Regions from separate parts of the Streptococcus vulneris genome, predicted to be linked through region 3. Evidence: predicted binding sites of a transcription regulator. Region 3 holds the regulator's gene; each other region holds the start of a gene.

Region 1 (4,839 bases), on a different contig from region 3:
AGAGCGACCTACTGCGAACTTCTGTTTCATCTGAGGAAATATCGGACAATCTCAAAAAGGCTATCGTTGCAACTGAGGACGAACATTTTCTTGAACATAATGGGGTTGTACCAAAAGCTGTGATTCGGGCGACTTTGGGAACCTTTGCAGGTTTGGGCTCATCTAGTGGGGGCTCGACCTTGACCCAACAGTTAATCAAACAACAAGTGGTTGGAGATGCTCCGACTTTGGCTCGTAAGGCTACAGAAATTGTTGATGCCCTTGCCTTGGAACGCAGCATGAGCAAGGATGAAATCTTGACTACTTATCTCAATGTTGCTCCCTTTGGTCGAAATCATAAAGGGCAGAATATTGCAGGTGCCCAGCAAGCTGCTGAAGGGATTTTCGGTATCGATGCTAACAAGCTGAGTATTCCCCAAGCTGCCTTCCTAGCAGGTTTGCCACAGAGTCCGATTACTTATTCCCCTTATGAAAATACTGGAGAGTTAAAGAGTGATGAAGACTTAGAACTTGGTTTGAAGCGGGCCAAGGATGTTCTCTACAACATGTACCGTACGGGTGCTCTGACTCAGGAAGAATACGACCAGTACAAGGACTATAATCTCAAACAAGACTTCTTGCCATCAGGAACTGTCAATGTTGTTTCGAGGGATTATCTCTACTTTACAGCTATGGCTGAAGCGACAGACCGTATGTATGATTATTTAGTTCGACAGGACAATGTCTCTAACCAAGAGTTGAAAAATGAAGCGATTCGAAAGGCTTATCATGAGAGAGCTGAGCAGGAACTAAGTAATGGTGGCTACAAAATCACTACAACGATCAATAAAAAAATCCATGCGGCCATGCAAAATGCAGTTGCGAACTATGGTCATTTAGTAGATGATTCGACTGGGCAACCTGAAGTAGGGAATGTTTTGATGGACAATAAAACGGGGGCTGTTCTAGGCTTTGTTGGTGGTCGTAATTACCAGACTAACCAAAACAATCACGCCTTTGATACCAAGCGTTCGCCAGCCTCTACAACCAAGCCTTTGCTGGCCTACGGAATTGCCATTGACCAAGGTTTGATGGGAAGTGCTAGCATATTGTCAAATTATCCTACAAATTTTGCAAATGGTAGTCCGATTGTGCATGGTAGTAGTAAAGGCACAGATATGGTCAATTTGGGTGATGCTTTAAACTATTCATGGAATATTCCAGCCTATTGGACCTATCGCATGCTTCGTGAAAAAGGTGTCGATGTTAAGAGCTATATGGAGAAAATGGGTTACGAGATTCCAGAGTACGGTATCGAAAGTCTGCCTATGGGCGGCGGTATTGAAGTCACAGTCGCCCAGCATACCAATGGTTATCAAACAATTGCCAATAACGGTGTCTACCATCAGAAACATGTGATTTCTAAGATTGAATCATCTGATGGTAGAGTAATCTATGAATTTCAAGACAAGCCAGTTCAAGTGTACTCGAAGGCAACGGCAACAATTATGCAGAGTTTGCTTCGTGAGGTGATTTCATCTCGAATCACTTCAAGTTTCCAAACGGATTTGGCTTCTATCAATTCAAGCTTAGCTCGTGCAGACTGGATTGGTAAGACTGGTACAACCAATGAAGATGAAAATATGTGGCTCATGCTGTCAACACCAAGATTGACTCTAGGTGGTTGGCTAGGGCATGATGACAACCGCCCAATGGCTAAGGGGGCTGGACATTATCGAAATGCCAAATATATGGCTTACTTGGTCAATGCTATCCAACAGGCTGAGCCTGGTGTTTGGGGCAATGAACGCTTTAATCTTGATTCTAGTGTGACCCAATCTCAGGTCCTCAGATCTACAGGACAGAAGCCAGGCAAAGTATCCGTTAATGGAAAAACAGTGGATCTTTCAGGGGCTACTGTAACGAGCTATTGGGCTAATAAGGCGGGAGCTCCTACGACTAGCTATCACTTTGCTATTGGAGGAAGTGAAGCAGATTATCAAAATGCTTGGTCAAGTATTATTGGTAGTTTCTCATCTACGCCAAGTTCAAGTAGTAGTTCTAGCAGTACATCAAGTTCATCATCTACACAACCAAATAGTAGAAGGTAGAGCTATAAAATAAAAATATTATATAACGGTCTTGAATCTCGTTAAGAGAGAAGCAAGGCCGTTATTGTGCTCTTAAAGATAAAAGCTATTATAAAAATTGTTAGTAAAATGTCTAATATATATTGCAATCTAGATAATATTGCAGAGATTATTCGTGATTTTAGAATAGAAATTCCCTGAAAATTCTATTGTTTTTGACGTCCTAGTTTATTAATGATATAGAAGAATATTCTCCATTTATCAGTAATATCATTTTTGTTTAGTCGTTTTATGTTAATCGAAAGTTCTTCTGGAGTAGTGAAATTTCTCTTTGTTAAGGATGAAAGCAGACTAGCTTCTGCTTTTTTATCTATATTACTTTACCGGTAAATAAAAAAGTTAAAAAAATCACAAAAATACTTGAAGAAACAAACGAAAAGGCTTACAATTATATTGTAAATAGTACAAATAAAAAAACGGAGGAATGCTTTATGAAAGCCTATACTTATGTTAAACCAGGACTTGCTTCTTTTGTTGACGTTGACAAACCAGTTGTTCGCAAGCCAACAGACGCTATTGTGCGTATCGTAAAAACCACTATTTGTGGAACAGACCTCCATATTATCAAAGGGGATGTTCCCGCTTGCCAAAGTGGTACCATTCTTGGTCACGAAGGGATTGGGATTGTTGAAGAAGTTGGAGAAGGAGTTTCGAACTTCAAAAAAGGCGACAAGGTCTTGATTTCTTGTGTCTGTGCCTGTGGTAAATGCTACTACTGTAAAAAAGGAATTTATGCCCATTGTGAAGACGAAGGGGGCTGGATTTTCGGTCACTTAATTGATGGTATGCAGGCTGAATATCTACGTGTCCCTCATGCAGATAATACTCTTTACCATACTCCAGAAGACTTGTCAGATGAAGCCTTGGTTATGTTATCAGACATTTTGCCTACTGGGTATGAAATTGGTGTCTTGAAAGGGAAAGTAGAACCTGGTTGTAGTGTAGCCATTATTGGTTCAGGACCTGTTGGATTGGCTGCTCTCTTGACAGCTCAGTTTTACTCACCAGCCAAATTGATTATGGTGGACTTAGACGATAACCGCTTGGAAACTGCTTTATCATTTGGTGCGACTCATAAAGTTAATTCTTCAGACCCTGAAAAAGCCATTAAAGAAATTTATGATTTGACAGATGGTCGTGGTGTGGATGTCGCTATCGAAGCTGTCGGTATTCCTACAACATTTGATTTCTGTCAAAAGATTATCGGTATAGACGGAACAGTTGCCAACTGTGGTGTACATGGTAAACCAGTTGAATTCGATTTGGACAAACTTTGGATTCGCAACATCAATGTAACAACTGGTTTGGTATCTACAAATACCACTCCACAATTGTTGAAAGCTCTTGAAAGTCATAAGATTGAACCAGAAAAATTGGTAACTCACTATTTCAAACTAAGTGAAATTGAAAAAGCCTATGAAGTCTTCAGTAAGGCAGCAGACCACCATGCAATCAAAGTCATTATTGAAAACGATATTTCTGAAGCCTAGGTAGTAAAAAGATTTTGAAACATAAGCGAATAGAAATTCAGTCATCCATCAGATGGCTGGATTTTTTATCAAAAAATTAAGAAATGAGCATATTTCTTTCCTTGTTTAGCGGAATTGGTTATAATATACGGTACAAAGGAATGAATGAATATGTATCGTGTTATAGAAATGTACGGAGATTTTGAACCGTGGTGGTTCTTAGAAGGTTGGGAAGAAGATATTGTAGCAAGTAGAAAATTTGACCAGTATTATGATGCTCTCAAATACTATAAAACTTGCTGGTTTAGATTGGAACAAGAATCCCCTCTTTATAAAAGTAGAAGTGACTTGATGACCATTTTTTGGGATCCGGAAGACCAACGCTGGTGTGATGAATGTGATGACTATTTACAACAATACCATTCTTTGGCTCTTTTACAGGATGAGCAGGTTATCCCAGATGAAAAATTACGTCCAGGCTATGAAAAACAAACAGGTAAGGAAAGGCACCGTTCTTGCCGTATGAAATTAAAATAGAGAAAAAGTAACTTTTTTGGAGTTGCTTTTTTTATTTTTCCCAAATCTTTGCGAATAGTATAGGTGAGGAGGTAAGTATGGTTCAAGAAATTGCACAAGAAATCATTCGTTCGGCTCGGAAAAAAGGGGCGCAGGATATTTATTTTGTTCCTAAGTTAGACGATTATGAGCTTCATATGAGGGTAGGAGACGAGCGCTGTAAAATTGGTAGCTATGATTTTGAAAAGTTTGCGGCCGTTATTAGTCACTTTAAGTTTGTGGCGGGTATGAATGTGGGAGAAAAGCGACGTAGTCAACTTGGTTCCTGTGATTATGAATATGACCAGAAGATGGCGTCCCTACGTCTATCTACTGTAGGCGATTATCGAGGGCAGGAGAGTTTGGTGATTCGCTTGTTGCATGATGAGGAGCAGGATTTGCATTTTTGGTTTCAGGATATTGAAGAACTTGGCAAGCAGTATAGGCAACGTGGTCTCTATCTCTTTGCTGGTCCAGTCGGCAGTGGTAAGACGACCTTGATGCATGAATTGGCCAAGTTACTCTTTAAAGGACAGCAAGTTATGTCCATCGAAGATCCTGTAGAAATCAAGCAGGACGACATGCTTCAGTTGCAGTTGAACGAAGCAATCGGGTTGACCTATGAAAATCTCATCAAACTTTCCTTGCGTCATCGGCCAGATCTCTTGATTATCGGAGAAATTCGG
Region 2 (4,839 bases), on a different contig from region 3:
TAAACTCACTTTCCGCATACTGTTCCAGACTTTCCCCGATAGCTTTTGTAGATTGTTGAGCTTTGAAATTCTTATAAAATTCGACCTGTTCACTAGCTGCCTTGAGTTGAGCTTCGTAGTTTTGCTTAACTGAAGCAAGAGAAAGCTCGTTTTCCTTTTCTTGCAGTAGGAGCTGATTTTTAACCTGATCCCGTTCTTTTTCTAGGTCAGAGAGGGTCTTTTGCAGTTGATTTTCATGCTCCAAACGCAAGGTTGCCAATTGGTTTTCCAAGGCCTGCACTTCCTTGTCCTTTGCTAAGAGAGCCTCATGGCTTGTCTGTTCAACCTCCTTCTTAGCCAACTCTTTCTCTGTATCAAAGTTTTGGATTTGACTCTGCAATTGCGCAATTTCTTGGTCTTTTTGAGCTAGTTTAGACTGTTGCTCATTCATGGCCTTTTGCTCAGCCAAGGCCAGTTCCTGCTTCATGCGATCGTGCAATTCCTTATCAAACTCTGCCGTTCTTACTTGGGACAAAAGTTCGGCATACTGGCTTTCATTTACTGTAAAGACTTCCCCACAGTTGGGACATTTGATTTCGTTCATATCGTTCCTCTTTCTAGACTTCTGTAACCATTATATCATGCCTGAGGGAAAATCAAAAACAGTGAGTCGAGACCCACTGTTTATCTTCTTTTTCTTTAAATTTTTTCCAAGGCCAAGCGCAAGTCTTCAATCAAATCTTCTACATTTTCAAGACCGATAGACAAGCGGATTTGGTTTGGTGTGACACCTGCGGCTTCTAAGTCTTTTTCTGACAATTGACCGTGAGTAGTTGTTGCTGGGTGAACAACAAGAGACTTGGCATCTGCCACATTTGCAAGGTCAGAGAAGATTTCCAAATTATCAATAACCTTGCGTGCTTCTGCCTCCCCACCTTTGACATGGAAGGTAAAGATTGAACCCACACCTTTAGGCAAGTATTTCTCAGCCAAGGCATGGTAAGGACTATCAGCAAGTTTTGGATAATTGACCTTTTCTACCTTAGGATGGTTGACAAGGAAATCAACAATTTTCTCTGCATTTTGCACATGGCGTTCCACGCGAAGAGAAAGGGTTTCCAGTCCTTGGAGTAACAAGAAGGCATTAAATGGCGACAAGGCTGCACCTGTATCACGAAGCAATTGAACACGGACAGCGATAATAAAGGCTGCTGCCCCCACATCACGAGTATAGCTCAAATTGTGATAACTTGGATCCTCGTCAACAAATTGAGGGAATTTCCCTGAAGCCGCCCAGTCAAAACGACCGCTATCGACAATCACTCCACCAATAGTCGTACCATGCCCTCCGATAAACTTAGTCGCAGAGTGAATAGCAATATCTACACCGTGAGAAAAAACGTTAATCAAATAAGGTGTTGCAAAGGTATTATCTGAAACGAGTGGAATCTGGTGTTTATGCGCAATCTCAGCCAATTTTTCCAAGTCAGGAATATTTATCAAGGGATTCCCCAAGGTTTCAATCAAGACAAGCTTGGTATTGTCTTTGATCGTTGCTTCCACTTCTTCCATATTATCCACATCGACAAAGGTTGTTGTGATACCATAACGAGGAAGGGTTTCCTTCAAGAGATTGAAGGTCCCACCGTAAATAGTTGAGGCTGCTACTACATGGTCACCAGCATGGGCAAGAGCCAAAATCGTATAAGTCACTGCTGCCATACCTGATGCTGTTGCAAGAGCTCCAACACCACCTTCAAGAGCAGCGATTCTTTCTTCAAAAGCAGCTGTTGTAGGGTTGGTGATACGAGTATAAATGTTCCCTGGTTTTCTCAAGGCAAACAAATCGGCACCTTCCTGCGTGTCATCAAAAACAAAGGATGTTGTTTGATAAATCGGCACTGCACGAGACTTGGTAGCTGGATCCACAACTTGACCAGCATGCAGTTGCAAAGTTTCAAATTTAAAATCACGAGTCATAGGGCGACCTCCAAATAGTTTGATTAAGGATATTGTAGCACCTTAAGTTATAGTTTACAAATATCAGTTTTCTATATTTTGATATAAGAAATAGCTATTACCCTATTTAAAAGATGAAAAAAGCACGACTCAATCGTGCTCATTTTCTTAATCTACATAAGTATCTTCATTTTTATTGAGGAAGGCATATGGAAGACCCATCAAGAGGCCTCCTCCGATAAAGTTTCCAATGAAGGTTACACCCCAGTGGCGAAGCATATTCCCAACACCGAAATTAGCAATTGAATCTGCTGCAACACTAAACTTAACAATCGCAAAAGAAGCAAAGTTCGCAGCAATGTGTTCGTTTGTTAAGAATACAAACATGTAAATAGCTGACAACACAAGCCAAAGTTTGGCACCACCATCTTTGACCAAAACAAATGAAAGAATCGCAATATTTACGAAAATATTTGCCAAAATCGCCTCAAGCAAGATTAATTCATTTGAACGGCCTAACTTCATCTCAACAACCCCTGAGATAAAACTATCGTGAGTCAGATGTGCATAAGCTGCTGAGTGGGCAAAGCCCCAACCTGCTATCAAAGCCCCGATAAGGTTGAACAAGGTACAGTAAAGTAAAATCTCAGCTGTCTTTCTCCAAGAGATTTTTTTCAAGAAACTACCAGCAGTTAAGAACATCATGTTTGATGTTACCAACTCGGCATTCAAGAAAACAATGTAGGCCAAGCCCCAAGCAAATACAAATGGGAAGAGGAAGCGTCCACTACCTGGTACGATCTTATTAATCAAGTCAGCCCCTACTGCACCCGCAGCTGTACTGAAAGTTAAGAATGCACCTGCAAACATAGAACGAATCGCATACTTAAATTTGCTTTGACTATAAAGACTTTCCTTCTTCTTGCAAGCAAATTCAATTTTTGAGATAAATTCTGAAGAAACCATAATAAACTCCTAAAACTTTTATTTGTGATAATTATATCACAAACTTTAGAATTAAGGAAACGTTTTCTGTATTTCATAAAAGTTTATTTTATGAAAATATTAAAAGAATCAATGAAACTTAATCTTCACTGATTCTTTTAGAACTAATAAAATTGTTTATATGGTTGATTGAAGGCTGTCAGAGTTTCATCAGATGTTTGTGAATAATCTTTTGTTTCTTTCAAATCACCCTTTACAATGATCCGCTCAGTAGCTGCTGCATCCTCACAAGTTACTAAAGTAATTTCATCAACACCAGTTCGGTCATCAATTTCATCTACTCTATCTGGTGTAACTCGTTTCACTTCACTAATTTCATAGGTATACACTTTATTCTTGTCTGTCAAGTGAATTTTCATCCCTTTTTTCGCACGATCTAGTGGAGAAAAAAGCATCTGACTAGCATTATCACCTGTGAAAATATGATGGCTAGCTAATGAATAATTCCCTTTACCCATTTCTTGGTCACGCTTCATGGTACCCGCACCATATAAAAGATTGACATTTGCAATCCCCTTAAAGATAGGTAAATTAATTTCAAGCTCAGGTATTGCAATTCCTCCGATAACAGGTAATTTTTGATTATCCCATTGAGAGGCTAAAACAGCTTCAGAGGAAATGGCTTTTACTGAATCAAAATCAAAATTTCCCTCTGTGTCCTGATTTTCTTCAATTTTTTCTTTTGATACTTGACTAACTTGGTATTTATTGCTATTCCAAGCAATAAATGCATCACGAATCTTTGCATTAAAAATTAAAGCAATAGAGATCAGTATGAGAAATACAGCTAAGATATTTGTCAGCAGATTTTTTCGTTTGATTTTCTTATTATTCTTTTTATGAGACATTATGCTTCACCTTCTGTTTCGTTTTCTGCCCCAACTTCTTCTTTCTCTGCGGCTGCAACCGTTGTAAAGGTTACAATTTTGGCATCTTGATCCAGGCGCATCACCTTAACTCCCATAGTTGAGCGACCTGTTTGTGAAATATTGGCAACATTGGTTCGAATCATGACACCTGTATCAGTGATAATCATCAAATCTTCATCACCTTTAACGGTCATAAGACCAGCAAGAAAACCGTTCTTTTCTGTAATCTTAGCGGTTTGCATTCCTTTACCACCACGACCTTTAGTTGGATATTCGGTCGCAACTGTGCGCTTACCATAGCCCTTTTCTGTGATGATAAGAACCTCGTCCTGGTCTGTAATCACACTAGCACCAACAACTGTGTCTCCGTCACGAAGGTTAACACCTTTCACACCAGTGGCGATACGACTCATATCACGAACAACTGATTGATTAAAGCGAACTGCATAACCAAGCTTGGTACCAATGATAATATCCGTATTTTCTTCTGTTAGTAATACATTAATTAGCTCATCTTCATCTTTGAGGTTTAAAGCCTTAAGTCCATTTTGACGAATGTTAGCAAATTCCTTAACGCTGGTTCTCTTCACAATACCATGACGAGTTGTGAAGAAGAGGTAAGCATCATCGCTGCGTTCAGATTCAACATTGATGATGGTCTGAATACTTTCACCTTCATCCAATTTCAAAAGATTGACAATTGGCAATCCCTTAGCAGTACGGCCATATTCAGGAATTTCATATCCTTTCAGGCGATAGACACGTCCTTTATTTGTAAAGAAGAGTAGGTGATCATGGGTACTAGTTGACACTAACTCACGAACAAAATCGTCATCCTTGACACCAGTTCCTTGAACACCACGACCCCCACGTTTTTGAGCAGTAAACTCAGCTTGGTCCAGACGTTTGATGTATCCTTTGTTAGAAAGAGTGATTAAGACATCTGATTCTTCAATCAAATCTTCATCTTCAAGACTCAAGACTTCACCGACCATTAATTCAGTACGACGTTGGTCGCCAAACTTAC
Region 3 (4,839 bases):
TATGTAGGAATTACGCGTGCAGAGAAAATTCTCTATCTGACAAATGCCAATTCGCGCCTGCTTTTTGGTCGTACCAACTACAACCGTCCGACTCGTTTTATTAACGAAATCAGCTCAGACTTACTTGAGTATCAAGGTCTGGCTCGTCCTGTAAATACAAGCTTTAAGACATCTTATAGCAGTGGTGGTCTCGCCTTTGGTCAAGGTATGAGTCTTGCCCAGGCCCTTCAAGACCGTAAACGCGGTGTGGCACCAAAAACTATCCAGTCAAGCGGTCTCCCATTTGGTCAATTTACAGCTGGAGCAAAATCAGGGTCTAGCGAGGCAAATTGGTCCATTGGTGACATTGCTCTCCACAAGAAATGGGGAGAGGGAACTGTTCTGGAAGTTTCAGGAAGCGGTGCTAGGCAGGAATTAAAAATCAATTTCCCAGAAGTAGGTTTGAAAAAACTTTTAGCTAGTGTAGCCCCAATTGAGAAAAAAATATAATTTTCCATCCTTCTCACGAATAATAAAGTGAGGAGGATTTTTATGTACAGTATTTCATTCCAAGAAGATTCACTATTACCAAGAGAAAGGCTGGCAAAAGAAGGAGTTGAAGCGCTCAGTAATCAAGAGTTGTTAGCTATTTTACTTAGGACAGGAACACGTCAAGCTAGTGTTTTTGAAATTGCCCAGAAAGTTTTGAACAACCTTTCAAGTCTAACGGATTTGAAAAAAATGACCCTGCAGGAATTACAGAGTCTGTCTGGTATTGGGCGTGTTAAGGCCATAGAATTACAAGCTATGATTGAACTGGGGCATCGTATTCACAAACATGAAACTATTGAGATGGAAAGTATTCTCAGCAGTCAAAAGTTGGCCAAGAAGATGCAACAGGAGTTGGGACATAAAAAACAAGAGCACCTGGTGGCGCTCTATCTCAATACTCAAAATCAAATCATTCATCAACAGACCATTTTTATCGGCTCAGCTACTCGTAGTATTGCTGAACCACGTGAGATTCTTCACTATGCTATCAAGCATATGGCAACCTCTCTTATCTTGGTCCACAATCATCCTTCAGGAGCGGTAGCCCCTAGCCGAAATGATGATCATGTGACTAAACTTGTAAAAGAAGCCTGTGACCTGATGGGGATTGTCCTCTTGGACCATTTGATTGTCTCTCATTCTAATTACTTTAGTTATCGTGAAAAGACGGATTTAATCTAAAGTTCATTGACGACATAGTCAAAGAGGTTTTTATCTTTGGGACGATTTTCAAAAAGAAATTCTGGGTGCCATTGGACACCGAGAAAGGCGACATCATCTGTACTCATGACAGCTTCAATGATACCATCCTTAGGATCATGAGCTGCAATCTTTAAGTTAGGTGCTAAATCTTTGATGCTCTGGTGGTGGAAGGAGTTGATATGGGAAATTTCTCCATAGATTTCTCGAAGAACAGTATTTGGTTCTGTCATCAAGCGTTGAGTTGTGTACTCGGCAGAACAATCTTGCCAGTGGTCTTCGATATCTTGATACAAAGTTCCACCCATGGCAACATTAAAGAGTTGAGTCCCACGGCAGACGGAGAAAATAGGCTTTTTCTGGTTAATAGCTTCCTTGATGAGGGCCAGTTCAAAGATATCCCTTTGAAGGTGATAGTCATCGCTATCGATGGTTTTTGGTTCACCATAGAATTTTGGATCAACATTTTGCCCACCTGTCAAGATGAGCTTGTCAATCAAACTAATATAGTGGCTAGCCATTTCTTGATCACCAATCGGTAGGATGATGGGAATCCCTCCAGCGTCTTTAACGCCTTCAACAAAGCCTTTTGCTGCGTAACTCATCATGATGTCATCATCTGGATGAGTTTTTTCGTTTCCTGTTATCCCAATAACTGGTTTTTTCATAAAATGATTTTCGCTTTCTAATCCTCTTTTCGCATGAAGTAGAGGAGAGTTTGGAGTTCACTTGTCAAATCGACATATTGAACGACCACGTCTTTTGGTAAATGCAGATGGACTGGTGAAAAACTGAGGATTCCTTTCACGCCAGCATCCACCAAGAGATTGGCAACCTCTTGCGACTTGACGCTGGGAACAGTCAAGATAGCAGTCTTCACATCAGCATCCTTGATTTTATCCTTGATTTGAGAAATTCCGTAAATGGGAATCCCATCAGGAGTTTGGGTACCGACTTCAGGATGGTCATCTAGATCAAAGGCCATGATAATCTTCATCTTGTTACGCTCGTGGAAGCGGTAGTGGAGAAGGGCATGGCCCATATTTCCAATACCTACCAGCATGACATTGGTAATAGAGTTATCATTGAGTAAATCGGCAAAAAATGTCATCAGTTTTTTGACATCATAGCCAAAACCACGACGACCTAGTTCACCAAAATAGGAAAAATCACGACGTACGGTCGCGGAATCAATACCGATAGCCTCTGCAATTTGCTTAGAGTTGGCACGTTCAATCTTTTCTGCATGAAATCTCTTAAAAATTCGATAGTAGAGAGAGAGTCTTTTCGCTGTAGCTTTTGGAATAGCAGACTGTTTATCTTTCACAAAATCACAACCTTTCTATTCTTCTATTTTATAGAAACATTGTGAAAAAATCAACAAAAATAAGAAAAAACTAAGAAAAATCTTAGTTTTGATGTAAAAAATCTGCATGTGATAGAAAACGGTAGAGGTCTCCGACCAGTCCTTGGTAAACTTCTTGTCCTTTAAAGGTCAAAGAAGTTACATAAAGTGTATCTGGTAGGGTAACACATCCTGACAGAGCCAGCATGAGAGCTTCGTAATCCTCATACTTGAGAGTTCGCTCTACATGATAGCTGTCCTTATAGGTCAGTTCAAACATTTTGGCTCTATCTTTCCGATTTTGTAAAGACACCACGTTCTACCAAGCTATCCATGAGGAAGTAGAATTTTTCCTGATGAATGTGGTGGTCTTCTGATTTGAAAATATCAACTAGGCGTAGCCCAAACTTGTCAGTGATATTGATTTTAGCACCTGTAAGTTCCTTGTTAATGATGATTTTGAGTTGGAATCCCTCACCGCTGTTCGGAACTTTTTCCAAAAGGCGAGTCAATTCATAGTTACCAACCTTAGTCTCAAAAAAGGTGTTGTCCTTAAGGGTGAATTTTTTAACAGAAGGACTAAGAGTGTAGTCGTAACGACAATTTTTTAACTGAATGGTTTTTTCAAATGCCATATGGCTAACCTCCGATAATTTCTTTTAAGGTTTTTGCGAGGGTATGTAGGTCTTCAACAGTATTTTGTGGCGACAAACTGATACGAACGGATTCCTTCAAGCGTTCTGAATTTGCTCCGTACATAGCTTCAAGAACATGGCTGGATTGGACAATGCCTGCAGTGCAGGCTGAGCCAGTAGAGATTGAAATTCCAGCCAAATCTAAACGAAGGAGTAAGAGGTCATTTTTTTGGCCAGGAAATCCAATATTGAGGACATAAGGGAGATGATATTCTCCTCTATTCAAGTAATACTGAACTCCCTCTAGCTCTGCAAGAAAGGCAGTTTCTAGATTTTGTACATGTTGAAAATGTTCTTCTTGTTTTTCTAGGTCCTCTTTTAGGGCTGCAACCATGCCTACGATGGCAGCCAAATTTTCAGTACCTGCACGTTTTTTCTGTTCTTGGTCTCCACCATGGAGATAGGAATCAAAGTCCATGCTAGAAGCATAGAGAAAACCGATTCCCTTAGGACCATGGAATTTATGTGCAGAAGCGGTGAGAAAATCAATGCCCAACTCTTCTGGGTGAATTGGTATTTTACCAATAGCTTGAACTGCATCAACATGATAGGCAGCAGGGTGTTGCTTGAGTATTTGGCCAATTTCAGCGATGGGAAGTAGGTTTCCTGTCTCATTATTGGCAAACATGGTAGAAACCAAAATTGTATCATCACGTAAAGCTTTTTGAATTTGTTGGGCTGTGATTTCTTGATTTTCTGGTTGGATAATGGTTGCTTCAAAACCGAAGTGTTGAACCAAGTAATCAATGGTTTCAAGGACGGCATGGTGCTCAATGGCAGTTGTGATGATGTGTTTTCCTTGTTCTTGATGACGAAGGCAGTAGCCAATGATAGCAGTATTGTTGCCTTCAGTCCCACCAGAAGTGAAAAAGATATGTTGAGGTTTTGTTCCCAGTAACTGGGCTAGTTCCTGACGGGCTTCGCGTAAGAGCTTGCCAGCTTGACGGCCATGCCCATGAATACTAGAAGGATTTCCATGAGTTTCTTGCATAACCTTGGTCATAGCTGAAATAGCAACTGCTGACATGGGAGTCGTTGCAGCATTGTCCAAATAAATCAAAGAATCACCTTATTTCTTTTTGTTGTAGGCAAAGAGTGGGCTGACTGGTTTTCTTTCGTGGATACGGACGATAGCATCACCAATTAACTCACTAGCAGTGATGTAGCATACGTTTTTAGGAGTTTTTTCTTTTGTTGCTACTGAATCAGTCACAAGAATTTCTTTAATATTAGTATTGTCGAGAAGTTCAGCAGCTCCCTCAACGAAGAGACCGTGGCTAGAAACAGCATAAATTTCTGTAGCCCCTTCACGTTCAACGATTTTAGCAGCTTCAGAGAAGGTGCGTCCTGTATTTAAAATATCGTCAATCAAGATGGCTTTCTTACCTTCAACATCACCAATAATATAACCTTCGTTACGAGTTGCATCGTCCTGAGGGTAATCGATAATGGCGATAGGAGCATCAAGATATTCAGCTAAGCTACGAGCACGTTTTACACCTGAATTTTTAGGGCTAACCACGACAACATCTGAACCGAGTAGGCCCTTATCGCAATAATGTTTTGCAA

Evidence for each region. Region 3 encodes Rex, which represses fermentation and respiration genes when NADH is low (regulators of the CRP and FNR family bind a similar motif). Its sites were predicted from a motif close to TTGTGAANTANTTCACAA; they were not measured.
Region 1: KUA57_RS05045 (zinc-dependent alcohol dehydrogenase family protein) is a predicted target of Rex. The motif match lies at 2,466-2,483, and genes of this name have one in related genera.
Region 2: KUA57_RS06590 (formate/nitrite transporter family protein) is a predicted target of Rex. The motif match lies at 2,929-2,946, and genes of this name have one in related genera.

The regions. Positions count from the first base shown of each region.
Region 1 is NZ_JAHUZC010000005.1:85,806-90,644, forward strand. It holds gene pbp1b (penicillin-binding protein PBP1B) at 1-2,090, shown strand, start outside; gene KUA57_RS05045 (zinc-dependent alcohol dehydrogenase family protein) at 2,561-3,619, shown strand; gene KUA57_RS05050 (DUF1033 family protein) at 3,770-4,135, shown strand; gene comGA (competence type IV pilus ATPase ComGA) at 4,213-4,839, shown strand, end outside.
Region 2 is NZ_JAHUZC010000008.1:68,053-72,891, reverse strand. It holds gene KUA57_RS06600 (DUF2130 domain-containing protein) at 1-583, opposite strand, end outside; gene KUA57_RS06595 (O-acetylhomoserine aminocarboxypropyltransferase/cysteine synthase family protein) at 679-1,959, opposite strand; gene KUA57_RS06590 (formate/nitrite transporter family protein) at 2,107-2,904, opposite strand; gene KUA57_RS06585 (class A sortase) at 3,048-3,791, opposite strand; gene gyrA (DNA gyrase subunit A) at 3,791-4,839, opposite strand, start outside.
Region 3 is NZ_JAHUZC010000001.1:106,093-110,931, reverse strand. It holds gene pcrA (DNA helicase PcrA) at 1-489, shown strand, start outside; gene radC (RadC family protein) at 532-1,212, shown strand; gene KUA57_RS00555 (gamma-glutamyl-gamma-aminobutyrate hydrolase family protein) at 1,209-1,898, opposite strand; gene KUA57_RS00550 (redox-sensing transcriptional repressor Rex) at 1,916-2,557, opposite strand; gene KUA57_RS00545 (DUF4649 family protein) at 2,640-2,855, opposite strand; gene KUA57_RS00540 (DUF1831 domain-containing protein) at 2,863-3,210, opposite strand; gene KUA57_RS00535 (cysteine desulfurase family protein) at 3,215-4,330, opposite strand; gene KUA57_RS00530 (ribose-phosphate diphosphokinase) at 4,340-4,839, opposite strand, start outside.